One region of the Streptomyces sp. NPDC001980 genome, then DNA from elsewhere that is predicted to be linked to it. Evidence: riboswitches for the same ligand, from Rfam matches in the RefSeq annotation. Region 1 holds a riboswitch; each other region holds the start of a gene.
The links. A riboswitch is a leader RNA that binds a small molecule or an ion and turns the genes downstream of it on or off. The one in region 1 is predicted to bind cobalamin.

Region 1 (4,256 bases):
GTCACCTCGCGGCGGACCCCGGCAAAGGCGGCGCCACGGCGTCGGCGGTGGTGCGGTTCGCGGCCCGGCACCGGGTCCGCGGCGTGCTGACCTACTCGGGCGAGTACGCGGTCGCCGCCGCGAGGATCGCCGGGCAGTTGGGGCTGCCCGGCCCCTCCCTCGCCGCGGCCGAAGCCTGTACCGACCCGCCCGCGCTGCGCGCGTTGCTGACCGGCCACACCGTCCCCACCGGCGACGCCGACGACCCCGGCGCGCCCCGCGTCTCGGCCGAGACGGTCGTCCTCGACGGCGAGATCCGCATCGCCGCCATCACCCGTACCACGCTGGGCCCGGCGCCCGCCCGGCAGCCGCTGCGGCACACCGTGCACGCCCACGACGGCCTGCTGCACAACCGTTTCCTGCGCCTGGCCGTCGACCGCACCGTGCACGCCCTCGGCATCGACCGGGGTGTCCTGCACATCGGCCTCACCCTCACCGACCGCGGCCCCCGGGTCACCGACGTCGCCCCGCATCTCCCGGGCGACCTGATCCCGCTCCTCGTCAGACGGGCCACCGGCGTCGACCTGGCCCGGGCCGCGGCCGCCCTGGCCACCGGCGAGGCGGCCGACACCACGCCCAGCCGGCAGCGGGCGGCCGCGGTCCAGTTCGCCTACCCGGCCGCCACCGGCCGCCTCGACCACCTGGACCTCTCCCCGGACGCCGCCCACGAACCCGGCGCCGACCGCATGCTCCTCACCCAGCACACCGGCAACCACGTCGCCGCCGGCCCGCACGCCACCGCCGCCGACCGGCTGGCCCTCTGGGTCGCGGTCGGCGAGACCCCGGCCGACTGCCACGACGCGCTGCGCCGGATGGCCCGCCACCTGTCGGCGGGCATCGCACCACTCGCCAACGCCGCCTAGCGGCTGCCCAGCGGCTTTGGTCAAGAGTTCGATCCCTTGCGCGTCCCGTTCGGGAAAGACGCTGGATCGCCGGGCGCGTCCCGCCCTACGGTGACGCCATGACCAATCCCCCGGAAGGGCCTGTCGCGCCCGTCGAGGCCCATGAACCCCCCTACTACGTGGCCGTCTTCACCACGGTGCGCACCCAGGACCAGAGCGGCTACAGCGAGACCAACGCACGCATGGAAGAGCTGGTGAAGGACATCCCCGGGTACCTGGGCATGGACCACGCGCAGACCCCCGGCGGGCTGGGCATCACCGTCGGGTACTTCCGCGACGCCGACGCCCTCACGCAGTGGCGGACCGACGCCGAGCACCGCGCGGCGCAGAAGCGCGGGCGGGCCGAGTGGTACGAGAGCTACACCCTGCATGTGGCGAAGGTGGAACGGAGTCACGGTTTCACGCGGGGGCAGTCCGCAGACGCGGCGCCAGAGGCCTAGAAGGCTAGAAGGCTAGAAGGCTAGAAGGCTAGAAGGCGATCGACCGTATCAACTGCCCTGCCGCACCGAGCACTTCGACTTCCCCTCGGCTCATCGTCGGATTGGCCGCCCGTCGGCGCAGGGCCTCCGTCAGCCCCTCCTCGGTGAGCTCGCCCGGATCGGCGAGCAGGGCCGCCAGCATGTCGTGGGCCAACGGGTATGCGCCGAGGGCCACTTGGGCGAGGATCACCGCGGACATGCCCCAGTCGAGTCCGGGCGGCCCGTCCTCCGCGTTGGTCCAGTCGATGACCCGGGGGCCGTCGGGGGTCAACATCACGTTGTCCGGATGCAGGTCGAGGTGGAGGACCCGGGTGCCGGGGTCGGCCGGGTCCCGCCCGGGCACCGCGTGCAGCCGCCGCAGCAGCGAGGCGAGCAGCGCACCGCCCTCCGCCGGGCCCGACTCCCCCGCCAGCAGCGCCGCCAGCATGGTCGGCCCGGACAGCCGCTCCATGACCAGTTCGGTACGGGACCCGGACGGCCGCACCCGGGGCGCCGGGTACCCGTGCTCCCGTACGTACGTCATCACCGCGCCCTCGGCGGCCGCGTCCCCCCAGCCGTCCCGGTCCCGGCGCAGCACCCACGCCTCGTCGATCTCGTACACGTCGGCCGAACGCCCCGACCCGAGCAGTCTCCCCGTCATGGCATGACCATAACGAAACGGTCTCCGCACAGCCCCCTCTCAGCTTCCCGTCGGCGGCCGGTAAGGTAGCCGGGTCGTCATCACCCGTACGGGGGGAAGCCGGTGCAATTCCGGCGCTGACCCGCAACCGTGAGCCACACACCCTGTGGCAAGCCGGACCGCCGCGCCCGGGACGTTGATCGGCTCGTGTGCGCCGGCACCCGTCGTCGCACGGCACCGTCGAGGTTTACGGAGCCGAGCCGCCGGGGTGTCCCGTGCTGCCCGGCTCCCCGCAGGGAGAGGCACCCGCCGACCATGACCGTCCTCCGCCGCACCGCCGGGGTGCTGGCCGCCACCGCCGTCATCGGTGCCGCCACTCCCGCGACGACCGCGCTGGCCACCGGTACCGCGTCCCCGTCGCCGTCCGCGTCGGCGGTGCTCCCGTCGGGGCTGTACGGCAGCTCGGACCCCAAGTTCGACGGCGTCTGGCGCCAGTCCCTCGCCCTGCTGGCCCAGCACGCGGTGGGGGTGACCCCGGCCGTGAAGGCGGTGGACTGGCTGGCCGGGCAGCAGTGCGCGAACGGCTCGTTCGCCGCGTTCCGCGCCGAGCCGACGGCAGCCTGTGACGCCAAGGTGACCGTCGACACGAACAGCACGGCCGCCGCCGTGCAGGCGCTGAAGGCGGCCGGCGGGCACGACGCCGCCGCGGGCAAGGCCGTGACCTGGCTGAAGTCGGTGCAGAACAAGGACGGCGGCTGGGGCTACACCCCGGGCTCCCCCAGCGACACCAACTCCACCGGCGTGGTCATCGGGGCGCTCGCGGCGGCCGGCGCGAGCGCGGACCGGTCGCCGTACGACCTCCTCGCCAAGTGGTCCGTCCCGTGCGCCGATGACGGCGGCGGTGCGCTCGCCTACCAGCCCGACAAGAAGGGGAAGTTGGCCGCCAACGCGGACGCCACCGCGGCCGGGGTGCTCGGAGCCCTCGGCAAGGGGTTCGCGACGGCGGCCGGGAAGGCCCCGGCGAAGGGCTCCGCCTGCGCCGACTCCGGCAAGACGCTCACGCGGGAGGACGTGGCCCGCAACGGCGCCGCGTACCTGGCGGACGCCATGTCCGCTACCGGCCACCTGGTCTCCGCACTCCCCGGCGCCAAGCCGCAGCCGGACTACGGCAACACCGCCGACTCGGTCGTCGCCCTGGCCGCGCAGGGCTGGACCGAGCAGGCGCGGAAGCCGTACGCCTGGCTGGAGGCGCACGCCGCGCAGTGGGCGGAGCAGAGCGGGCCCGCGGCCTACGCCGAGCTGATCCTCGCGGCGCACGCGATGGGCGCGGACCCGCGCGACTTCGGCGGCACGAACCTGGTGACGGCGCTGAACGCGACCGGACCGGCCCCGCGGGCCGCCGCCGCGCAGCACGCCGAGAGGCATGCCGGGGAGAAGAAGTCGGGCAACAGCGTGTGGTGGATCGTCGGCACCGGGCTCGTCGCCGGTATCGGCATCGGCTTCCTGTTCAGCGGCCGCCGGAAGCAGCAGCAGCCGTGACCGCGGTCCGCCGTGCGGCGCTGCTGCTCCTGGCCGCGCTGACGCTGTGCGCGACGGCCGCCGGGCCGGCGGCGGCCACCGGCTACCGCTACTGGTCCTTCTGGGAACGGGACGGCGCGCACTGGACGTACGCCACGCAGGGCCCCTCCACCGCGCAGCCTGCCGACGGTTCGGTCGAGGGCTTCCGCTTCGCGGTGAGCGAGGACTCGTCGGACGCGTCGCGCCCGCGCGGTACGGCGGACTTCGGGACGATCTGCGGGGGCACCCCCGCCGTCGGGGGCCGGAAGCGGGTGGGGCTGGTCGTCGACTTCGGTACGACGGCGGACGCGCCCTCGGGAGAGCGGCCGCCTGCCCGGCGGACGGCCTGCGCGGTGGTGTCCGAGGACGCGACGACGGCGGAGGCACTGGCGACGGTGGCGAAGCCGCTGCGGTACGACACGAACGCGTTGTTGTGTGCGATCGGGGGGTATCCGTCGCGGGGGTGCGGGGAGAAGGTGGCGGCGGGGGCCGGGGGTACGTCGTCGGGCAGCGGGCCGTCGCTCGGGCTGGTAGCGGGAGCGGGAGTTGTCGTGGTTCTCGCAGCGGGGGCTTTCTGGCAGGCACGGCGGCGGAAGAATGCGTGAGCGTCACAGTGCGGGCCGGTGGGGGCTGATCGCGCAGTTCCCCGCGCCCCTTACG
Region 2 (4,256 bases), on a different contig from region 1:
CGCCCTGCCGGACAAGTCGTCGGGCGCCCGGCAGGCCGCGTACTTCGTGAGCCACGGCGGCACCTGGACGGCGGACGGCTGGACGCTGCCGCCCGCGCTCGACGTCGAGTACAACCCGTACGACAAGAAGCACAAGTGCTACGGGCTGAGCAACTCCCGGATGGTCAAGTGGATCAGGTCCTTCAGTGACGAGCTGAAGCGGGAGACCGGCCGGCGGCCGGTGATCTACACGACCACGAACTGGTGGAACCTCTGCACCGGCGGCAGCAGCGCCTTCGCCGCCGACCACGCGCTGTGGATCGCCCGCCACGGCTCGGCGGACGCCGGGACGCTGCCGGCCGGATGGAAGTCGTGGACCTTCTGGCAGTACGACAACAGCGGCAGCCTGCCGGGTGACCAGAATCTCTTCAACGGGTCGGCGGACCGGTTGAAGGCGTTCACCCTGGGCCTCTAGCCAAGCGGCGACCGGGCCGCCGGACCGGAACCGGGACGGCGGCCTCGGCTCGCCCCACCCAGGGCCGCCCTGAAATCGACCCCATACACCACCAAGACCCCCTCAGTTCATCTTCCGTTCATTCAGGTTGCCTACGGTCCAACAGCCAATGACCTCGAAAGATTGCCTGGGTAAATGGAAAACTTCTCGCTGATCCTCGCGATTGTGGTGGTCACCGCACTCGCGTTTGATTTCACGAACGGTTTCCACGACACCGCCAACGCGATGGCCACGACCATCTCGACCGGTGCGCTCAAGCCCAAGATCGCGGTGACGATGTCCGCCGCGCTCAACCTGGTGGGCGCCTTCCTCTCGGTGGAGGTCGCCAACACGATCTCCAAGGGTCTCGTCGACGAGAACGGCATTCGTCCCGAGGTCATCTTCGCCGCCCTCGTCGGCGCCATCCTCTGGAACCTGGTGACCTGGCTGGTGGGCCTGCCCTCCAGTTCCTCGCACGCCCTCATGGGCGGTCTGATCGGCGCCACCGTCGCCTCCGCGGGCTTCGGCGCGGTCCACGGCGACGTGCTCGTCACCAAGGTCCTGCTCCCGGCGGTCGCCGCCCCCGTCGTCGCGGGCCTGGCGGCGGCGCTCTCCACCCGCCTCTCCTACACGCTCTCGAAGAACGCCGAGGACGAGGCCACCCGCAAGGGCTACCGCGCCGGCCAGATCGCCTCCGCCGGCCTGGTCTCGCTCGCGCACGGCACCAACGACGCGCAGAAGACGATGGGCATCATCACCCTCGCGCTGATCGCGGGCGGTGCCATCGCCCCCGGCTCGAACCCTCCCACCTGGGTCATCCTCTCGGCCGGCCTCGCCATCGCGCTCGGCACCTACATCGGCGGCTGGCGGATCATCCGCACCATGGGCACGGGCCTGACCGACCTCCGGCCGCAGCAGGGCTTCGCCGCCCAGACCAGCGCGGCCACCGCCATCCTGGCCTCCTCCCACCTCGGTTTCTCGCTCTCCACCACGCACGTCGTCTCGGGCTCCGTGATGGGCGCGGGCCTCGGCCGCAAGGGCGGCACGGTCCGCTGGTCCACCGCGACCCGCATGATGGTCGCCTGGGTGCTCACGCTCCCGGCCGCCGCGGTGGTCGGCGCGCTCGCCGAGTCCGTGACGGACCTCGGCGACTGGGGCACGGCCGTCGTCGCCGTCTTCCTCGTGGCCTCCAGCGCCGCGATCTGGAAGCTCTCCCGCCGCGAGGTCGTGGACAGCAGCAACGTCGTCGGCACCGAGGAGCCGGCCGGCGTGGTGACCACGGCGATCGCCGCCGTGACCCCACCGCCCGCGGGCCCGGTCACGGTCACGGACGACCTGACCGCCACCATCCCCGCCCCCGCCTCCGCCCCGGCCGCTCCCGCGACCGACCCGGCCGCCACCGTCTGACCCCGAGGAAGAACCGACATGAACATCGACTGGGCAGCCATCGGCTCCGTCTTCGGCGTCAGCCTCGTGGCCACCGTGGGCCTGGTGGCCCTCTTCACCCTCGGCGTCAAGGGCCTGTCCGCCCGCGAACGCGCCACCGCCCAGGGCGACTCCGCGGCCCTGGCCGTGACGGCCGCCTACCTCTGCTTCGCCGGCTGCGCGGCCGCCGTGGCCTACGGCATCCACCTGATCGTGGCGAAGGCCTGAGACAAGAAGGCCTGGCAGAAGGCCTGATACGAGAAGGCCTGACACAAAGGGCCTCGTCGGCGCCGCGAAGGCTCCTCTCCGTCCGCCCGGAGAGGAGCCTTCCGCATGCCCCACAAGCCCCGCTGGACAACCGGTGTGGGCCTTCCCACACACTCCCCTCGCAGGTCAAAGGCAAGTTGACGGGTCTTCCGGGGGCGTGGTGGACTTCCGGAGCCATGTACGGCGGCAAGGGAGGAAGCCGGTGTGAATCCGGCGCGGTCCCGCCACTGTCACCGGGGTAGCAATCCCCGGAAGCCAGGAACTCCCACCGCCGGTCTCGTCGAACCAGGGCGCGGACACCCTGAGTGAGGACATAACGCCATGCGCGGCTGCCGATCGAGGTTGAGTACCCGGCCCGTCCCCGACCCCGCGGCCGGCTGAGCCGATGGGTGCCGATCGCGTCTTCGCGTACGGCGCCGCCGCCGGCCTCCTCGGTGATCTGCTGCTCGGCGATCCGCGCCGGGGGCATCCGGTCGCCGTGTTCGGGCGGGCGGCCGGGGCCGTGGAGCGGGTGCTGTGGCGGGACCACCGCGGGTGGGGCGCACTGCACACCGCCGTGTGCGCCGGCGGCGCTGCGGCGCTGGGCGCCGTGGCCCAGCGGATCGTACGACCGTCCACCGCCGCGTCCGTGGCCCTCACCGGCGCGGCCACCTGGGCCGTGGTCGGCGGTACTTCGCTCGCGCGCGAGGCCCGCGGCATCGGGCGGGCCCTGGCGGCGGGCGACGTCGAGGCGGCCCGCGCCCGGCTGCCGCATCTGTGCGGACGGGATCCGCAGGCCCTGGACGCCGACGGGATCGCCCGGGCGGTCGTGGAGTCCGTCGCCGAGAACACGAGCGACGCGGTCGTGGGCGCGCTGGTGTGGGGAGCCGTGGGCGGCGTCCCCGGTCTTGTGGGGTTCCGGGCCGTCAACACCCTGGACGCCATGGTGGGGCACAAGTCGGCGCGGTACCGGCGGTACGGGTGGGCTTCGGCCCGGCTGGACGACGTGGCCGGGTGGCCGGGGGCCCGGCTCACCGCCGTGCTGGCCGCGGTGGCCGGGGATGACCGGCGGGGAGCCGTACGGGCCTGGCGGGCCGACGCGGCGAAGCATCCGAGTCCCAACGCGGGGCCCGTGGAGGCGTCGTTCGCCGGGGCGTTGGGGGTGCGGCTCGGGGGGACGTTGTCGTACGGGGGGCGGGTCGAGCACCGGCCGGTGCTGAACGGGGAGGGGCGCGCTGTGGAAGTCGCGGACATCGAACGGGCGGTGCGGTTGTCGCGGCGGGTGGGGTGGCTGGCGTTGGGGGTGAGCGCGGCCGGGGCGCTGCTGCGCGGATCGCTCTCGGGAAGGGCGTCATGAACAACGGCGGTCTCCTCGTGGCCGGTACCACCTCCGACGCCGGGAAGAGTGTCGTCACCGCCGGTATCTGCCGGTGGCTGGTGCGGCAGGGTGTGAAGGTCGCGCCGTTCAAGGCGCAGAACATGTCCCTCAACTCCTTTGTCACGCGCGAGGGTGCCGAGATCGGGCGGGCGCAGGCCATGCAGGCGCAGGCCTGCCGGGTGGAGCCGACCGCGCTGATGAACCCCGTGCTGCTCAAGCCCGGCGGCGAGCAGAGCAGTCAGGTCGTGCTGCTCGGCAAGCCGGTCGGTGAGCTGAGCGCGCGTGGCTATCACGGCGGACGGCAGCAGAAGCTGCTCGGGACCGTGCTCGACTGTCTCGCCGAGTTGCGGGGCACGTATGACGCGGTGATCTGTGAGGGGGCGGGCAGTCCGGCGGAGATCAACCTGCGCCGGACCGACATCGTGAACATGGGGATCGCCCGGAACGCCGGGCTGCCCGTGCTCGTGGTCGGCGACATCGACCGCGGCGGCGTCTTCGCCTCCTTCTTCGGGACCGTCGCGCTGCTCTCGCCGGAGGACCAGGCCCTCGTCGCCGGGTTCCTCGTCAACAAGTTCCGCGGAGACGTCTCCCTCCTGGAGCCGGGCCTCGACATGCTCCACGGGCTCACCGGGCGGCACACCTACGGCGTCCTCCCCTTCCGGCACGGGCTCGGCATCGACGAGGAGGACGGGATGGGGGTCCCCCCGCGCGAGCGAAGCCGAGCGTGGGGGAGGG
Region 3 (4,256 bases), on a different contig from region 1:
TGCGAGCGGGCCGCCTCCAGGCTGATGACGTCCGCGTCGAGGTCGTCGATGGCCTGCACGATGTCGCCGAACTCGGCGTAGCACATGTGCGTGTGGATCTGGGTGTCCGGACGGACTCCGGCGGTGGTGAGCCGGAACGCCTCGGTCGCCCACGCCAGGTATCCGGCCCGGTCGGCGGCCCGCAGCGGAAGGGTCTCGCGCAGCGCGGGCTCGTCGACCTGGATCACCGAAGTGCCCGCCGCCTCCAGGTCGTTCACCTCGTCGCGCAGGGCGAGGGCGACCTGGCGGGCGGTGTCGCCGAGGGGCTGGTCGTCGCGGACGAAGGACCAGGCCAGCATGGTGACCGGCCCGGTGAGCATGCCCTTGACCGGGCGGCCGGTGAGGGACTGGGCGTACGATGTCCAGCGCACGGTCATCGGTTCGGGGCGGGAGATGTCGCCGACGAGGACCGGCGGGCGGACGTACCGGGTGCCGTAGGACTGGACCCAGCCGTGCTGGGTGGCCAGGTAGCCGGTGAGCTGCTCGGCGAAGTACTGGACCATGTCGTTGCGTTCGGGCTCGCCGTGCACCAGGACGTCCAGGCCCGCCTTCTCCTGGAAGGCGACCACCTCCTGGATCTCGGCCCGCACCCGCTCCTCGTAACCGGCCGTGTCGATCCGGCCCGCCCGCAGGTCCGCACGCGCGGTGCGCAGTTCGCCGGTCTGCGGGAACGAGCCGATGGTCGTCGTGGGCAGCAACGGCAGCCTCAGGTGGGCGCGTTGGGCGGCGGAGCGTTCGGCGTACGGCTGGGAGCGGCGGGCGTCGGCCTCGGTGACGGCCGCGGCGCGGGCCCGCACGGCGGAGTCACGGGTGATCGGTGAACCGGCCCGGGAGACCAGGTCGGCGCGGTTGGCGGCGAGTTCGGCGGCGACGGTGTCGGGGCCCTGGGCGAGGCCCTTGGCGAGGGTGACGATCTCGGCCGTCTTCTGCTTCGCGAAGGCCAGCCAGCGCAGGATCTGCGGTGCGATGTCCCGCTCGGCGGCGGTGTCCAGCGGTACGTGGAGGAGGGAGCAGGAGGCGGCGACGTCGACCCGGTCGGCGAGCCCGAGGAGGGTGCCGAGGGTGGACAGGGACTTCGACAGGTCGTTGACCCAGATGTTGCGGCCGTTGACGACACCGGCGACCAGCCGTTTGCCGGGCAGTCCGCCGACGGCGGCCAGGGCGTCCACGTTGGCGGCCGCCGCCTCGGTGAAGTCGAGGGCGAGCCCTTCGACCGGGGCCTTGGCCAGCACCGGCAGGGCCTCGCCGAGCCGGTCGAAGTAGGAGGCGACCAGCAGCTTCGGCCGGTCGGCGAGGGCGCCGAGGTCGCGGTAGGCGCGGGTGACGGCGTTCAGTTCGGCCGGGGTGCGGTCCTGCACCAGGGCCGGCTCGTCGAGCTGCACCCACTCGGCACCGGCCGCCCGCAGGTCGGCGAGCACCTCGGCGTACACCGGGAGCAGCCGGTCGAGGAGGGTGAGCGGGTCGAAGCCGGCGGGCACGCCGGGCGCCGGCTTGGCGAGCAGCAGATAGGTGACCGGGCCGACCAGCACCGGCCGGGCGGCGAGGCCGAGGGCCAGCGCCTGAGTCAGCTCGCCCATCTGCTTGGCGGAGTTCGTGGCGAAGGCGGTGTCGGGGCCCAACTCCGGCACCAGGTAGTGGTAGTTGGTGTCGAACCACTTCGTCATCTCCAGCGGCGCGATGTCCTGCGTGCCGCGGGCCATGGCGAAGTAGCCGTCGAGCTCGTCGGTCTCGACGGCGGCCCGGTGGCGGTCGGGGATCGCGCCGACCATCACGGTGGTGTCGAGGACGTGGTCGTAGTACGAGAAGTCGCCGGTCGGCACCTCGTGGATGCCGGCCTCGGCGAGCTGCCGCCAGGTGGACCGGCGCAGTTCGGCGGCGGAGGCCCGCAGGGCGTCGGCGGTGACCCGGCCCTTCCAGTAGCTCTCGATTGCCTTCTTCAGCTCCCGGGCCGGACCCTGGCGGGGGTAGCCGTACACGGTGGCCCGGGCTGCCGCGGCTGCGGACTTGGCTGTCACGGAGATCTCCTTCGCGAGACGATTCCCTGAGATCCCGGCGACGGGACGAGAGCGCGAAGGGGTGACGAACCGGACGGCAACGGTCGTACGCCGTGAACGAGTACGCGACCGACCGTCCGATATGCACGCCGACCCGCCCACGAGGTCACCGGGATGTCCGCGCACGAGTGGTTCGCGCGCGGGCAGATGGCAGGTCTTCGGACTCGCGGGCACGCCCTCCGTCCGGAGGACACCTACTGGCCGTCGCTTCCCGGACCCGGTGGATCCAGTGCGTATGACGGCGGTCGTTCCCGCTCACCGCTGCGGGGCAGTCCCGGATTCCCACCGGGTTCCCTCTTGCGACGTCCCGTCTGGCTGACAGGGCGAACCAGCTGCACGGTCAGCTTAACCCGCCCCGAAAGCGGCCCGGGGTGTCGTCGACGGCGCGGCAGTCGAGCTGGCTCGCTTTCGATCCGGCTCGCTTTCGATCCGGTTCGCTTTCGAACCGGCTCTGCGCGCGCCTAATGTGGCCGGGACATGGCCGCCAGGCAGTGGGCAACGGGGAGAGAGGGATCGTCATCGACCGGGTGGAAATCAACGGGGCTGAAGCGGACAATGCGGATCTGACGGTGCTCGCGCGGGCCAACTACGCGCATTTCACCTCGATGCAGGTGCGGGACGGCGCGGTCCGGGGGCTGGATCTGCACCTGACGCGGCTGGACGAGAGCGCGCGCGAACTGTTCGGCAGGGGGCTGGACGCAGAGCGGGTGCGGGGCTGTGTGCGGCACGCCCTCGACGGGGGCCCGGACGCGGTGTCGGTCCGGGTGACAGCCTTCACCAGGAGGCTCGGTGACGTGCTGCGGGGCGAGCCCGTCGAGCCAGACCTGGCTGTGGCGACGAGCGCCCCGGCACAGGCGCAGACCGCGCCGGTGCGACTGCGGGCGGTCGAGTACGAGCGGGACCTGCCCCACCTCAAGCACGCCGGGACGTTCGGGCTCACGCACCGTCGGCGGCAGGCGGTGCTCGCCGGGTACGACGACGCGCTGTTCACCGACCGGTACGGCCGGATCAGCGAGGCGTCGGTCTCCAACATCGGTTTCTACGACCGGGAACGGGTCGTCTGGCCCGAGGCCGCCATGCTGCCGGGCATCACGATGCAGCTGCTGCAGCGGGGGCTGGCGGCCAAGGGCATCCCGTCCGAGCGGCGTGAGATCCGGCTCGCGGACCTGGTGGCCGGTGCGTCCGGCTCCCCGGACTGCTCGGCCTTCCTGGCGAACTCGATCTCGCCGGCCGTGCCGGTGGCGAGCATCGACGGGACGGCGCTGGCCGTCGACCCGGCCGTCACGGACCTGCTCGTGGACTGCTACGAGACCAACCCCTGGCAGATCATCTAGGGGTTGCCGGGAAAATTCCGGTCACAGCCGTGTTCACGCCGGTCCCGCCGGGTGTCTGGCCCCGCGCAGCGCCCGGGAGAGGCCCAGGGCCGCCGTCCGCACCGCCGGGGCCAGCTGTGCCGGGCGGAAGCGGCCGCACGGTACGGCCACCGAGAGCGCCGCGACCGCCGTCGGCCCGGCGAAGACGGGGGCCGCGATGCAGCTGACCCCCACCGCGGCCTCTTCCTCCTCGTAGGCGAGGCCCGCGACCTGGGCCTGCTCGACGGCCGTGCGCAGCCGGCCGGGGTCCGTGACCGAGTGCGGGGTGAGGCGGGGGAGCGGCGCCGCCAGCACCTCCTCGACCAGTTCGGCGCCCGAGAACGCCAGCAGGGCCTTGCCGACCCCGGTGCAGGTCAGCGGGAGCCGGCCGCCGATCCGGGACGGCAGCCGCAGCGCGTCGTGGCCGTGGATGCGCTCGACGTAGACCACCTCGTGGCCCTCGCGCACCCCGAGGTGCACGGTCTCGTGGGTGGCCTCGAACAGGTCCTGGAGGAACGGCAGCGCGGCCTCCCGCAGGTCGTGCCGGCGCGGCACCAGCGAGCCCAGTTCGAAGAGGGCGCCGCCGAGCCGGTAGGTGTCCGCGTCCCGTTCCAGCAGGCCGAGCCGGACCAGCTCGGCGCAGAGCCGGAACACGGTGGTCTTGGGCAGCTTGGAGCGCTCGGCCAGTTCCGTGAGGCGGAACGCGCCGCCGTCCGGGCGGAAGCAGTCCAGGACCGCCATCGCCTTGTCGAGCATGTTTCCTTGATCGCTGTTCCGTACCACGGAACATATTTTGCCGGGTTTCCCGCCG

Region 2: another riboswitch for cobalamin. It lies ahead of ABT137_RS10525 (cobalamin biosynthesis protein); the one in region 1 lies ahead of ABT137_RS18290 (SCO2321 family membrane protein).
Region 3: another riboswitch for cobalamin. It lies ahead of metE (5-methyltetrahydropteroyltriglutamate--homocysteine S-methyltransferase); the one in region 1 lies ahead of ABT137_RS18290 (SCO2321 family membrane protein).

What each region holds. Positions count from the first base shown of each region.
Region 1 covers NZ_JBEOYD010000010.1:251,867-256,122, forward strand. The annotation lists gene ABT137_RS18275 (ATP-grasp domain-containing protein) at 1-902, shown strand, start outside; gene ABT137_RS18280 (antibiotic biosynthesis monooxygenase family protein) at 1,001-1,381, shown strand; gene ABT137_RS18285 (phosphotransferase family protein) at 1,410-2,060, opposite strand; cobalamin riboswitch at 2,098-2,240, shown strand; gene ABT137_RS18290 (SCO2321 family membrane protein) at 2,355-3,578, shown strand; gene ABT137_RS18295 (SCO2322 family protein) at 3,575-4,201, shown strand.
Region 2 covers NZ_JBEOYD010000005.1:352,515-356,770, reverse strand. The annotation lists gene ABT137_RS10540 (lysozyme) at 1-454, shown strand, start outside; gene ABT137_RS10535 (inorganic phosphate transporter) at 629-1,879, shown strand; gene ABT137_RS10530 (hypothetical protein) at 1,898-2,125, shown strand; cobalamin riboswitch at 2,309-2,448, shown strand; gene ABT137_RS10525 (cobalamin biosynthesis protein) at 2,550-3,500, shown strand; gene ABT137_RS10520 (cobyric acid synthase) at 3,497-4,256, shown strand, end outside.
Region 3 covers NZ_JBEOYD010000032.1:72,788-77,043, reverse strand. The annotation lists gene metE (5-methyltetrahydropteroyltriglutamate--homocysteine S-methyltransferase) at 1-2,054, opposite strand, end outside; cobalamin riboswitch at 2,226-2,441, opposite strand; gene ABT137_RS36675 (aminotransferase class IV family protein) at 2,558-3,427, shown strand; gene ABT137_RS36670 (IclR family transcriptional regulator) at 3,461-4,201, opposite strand.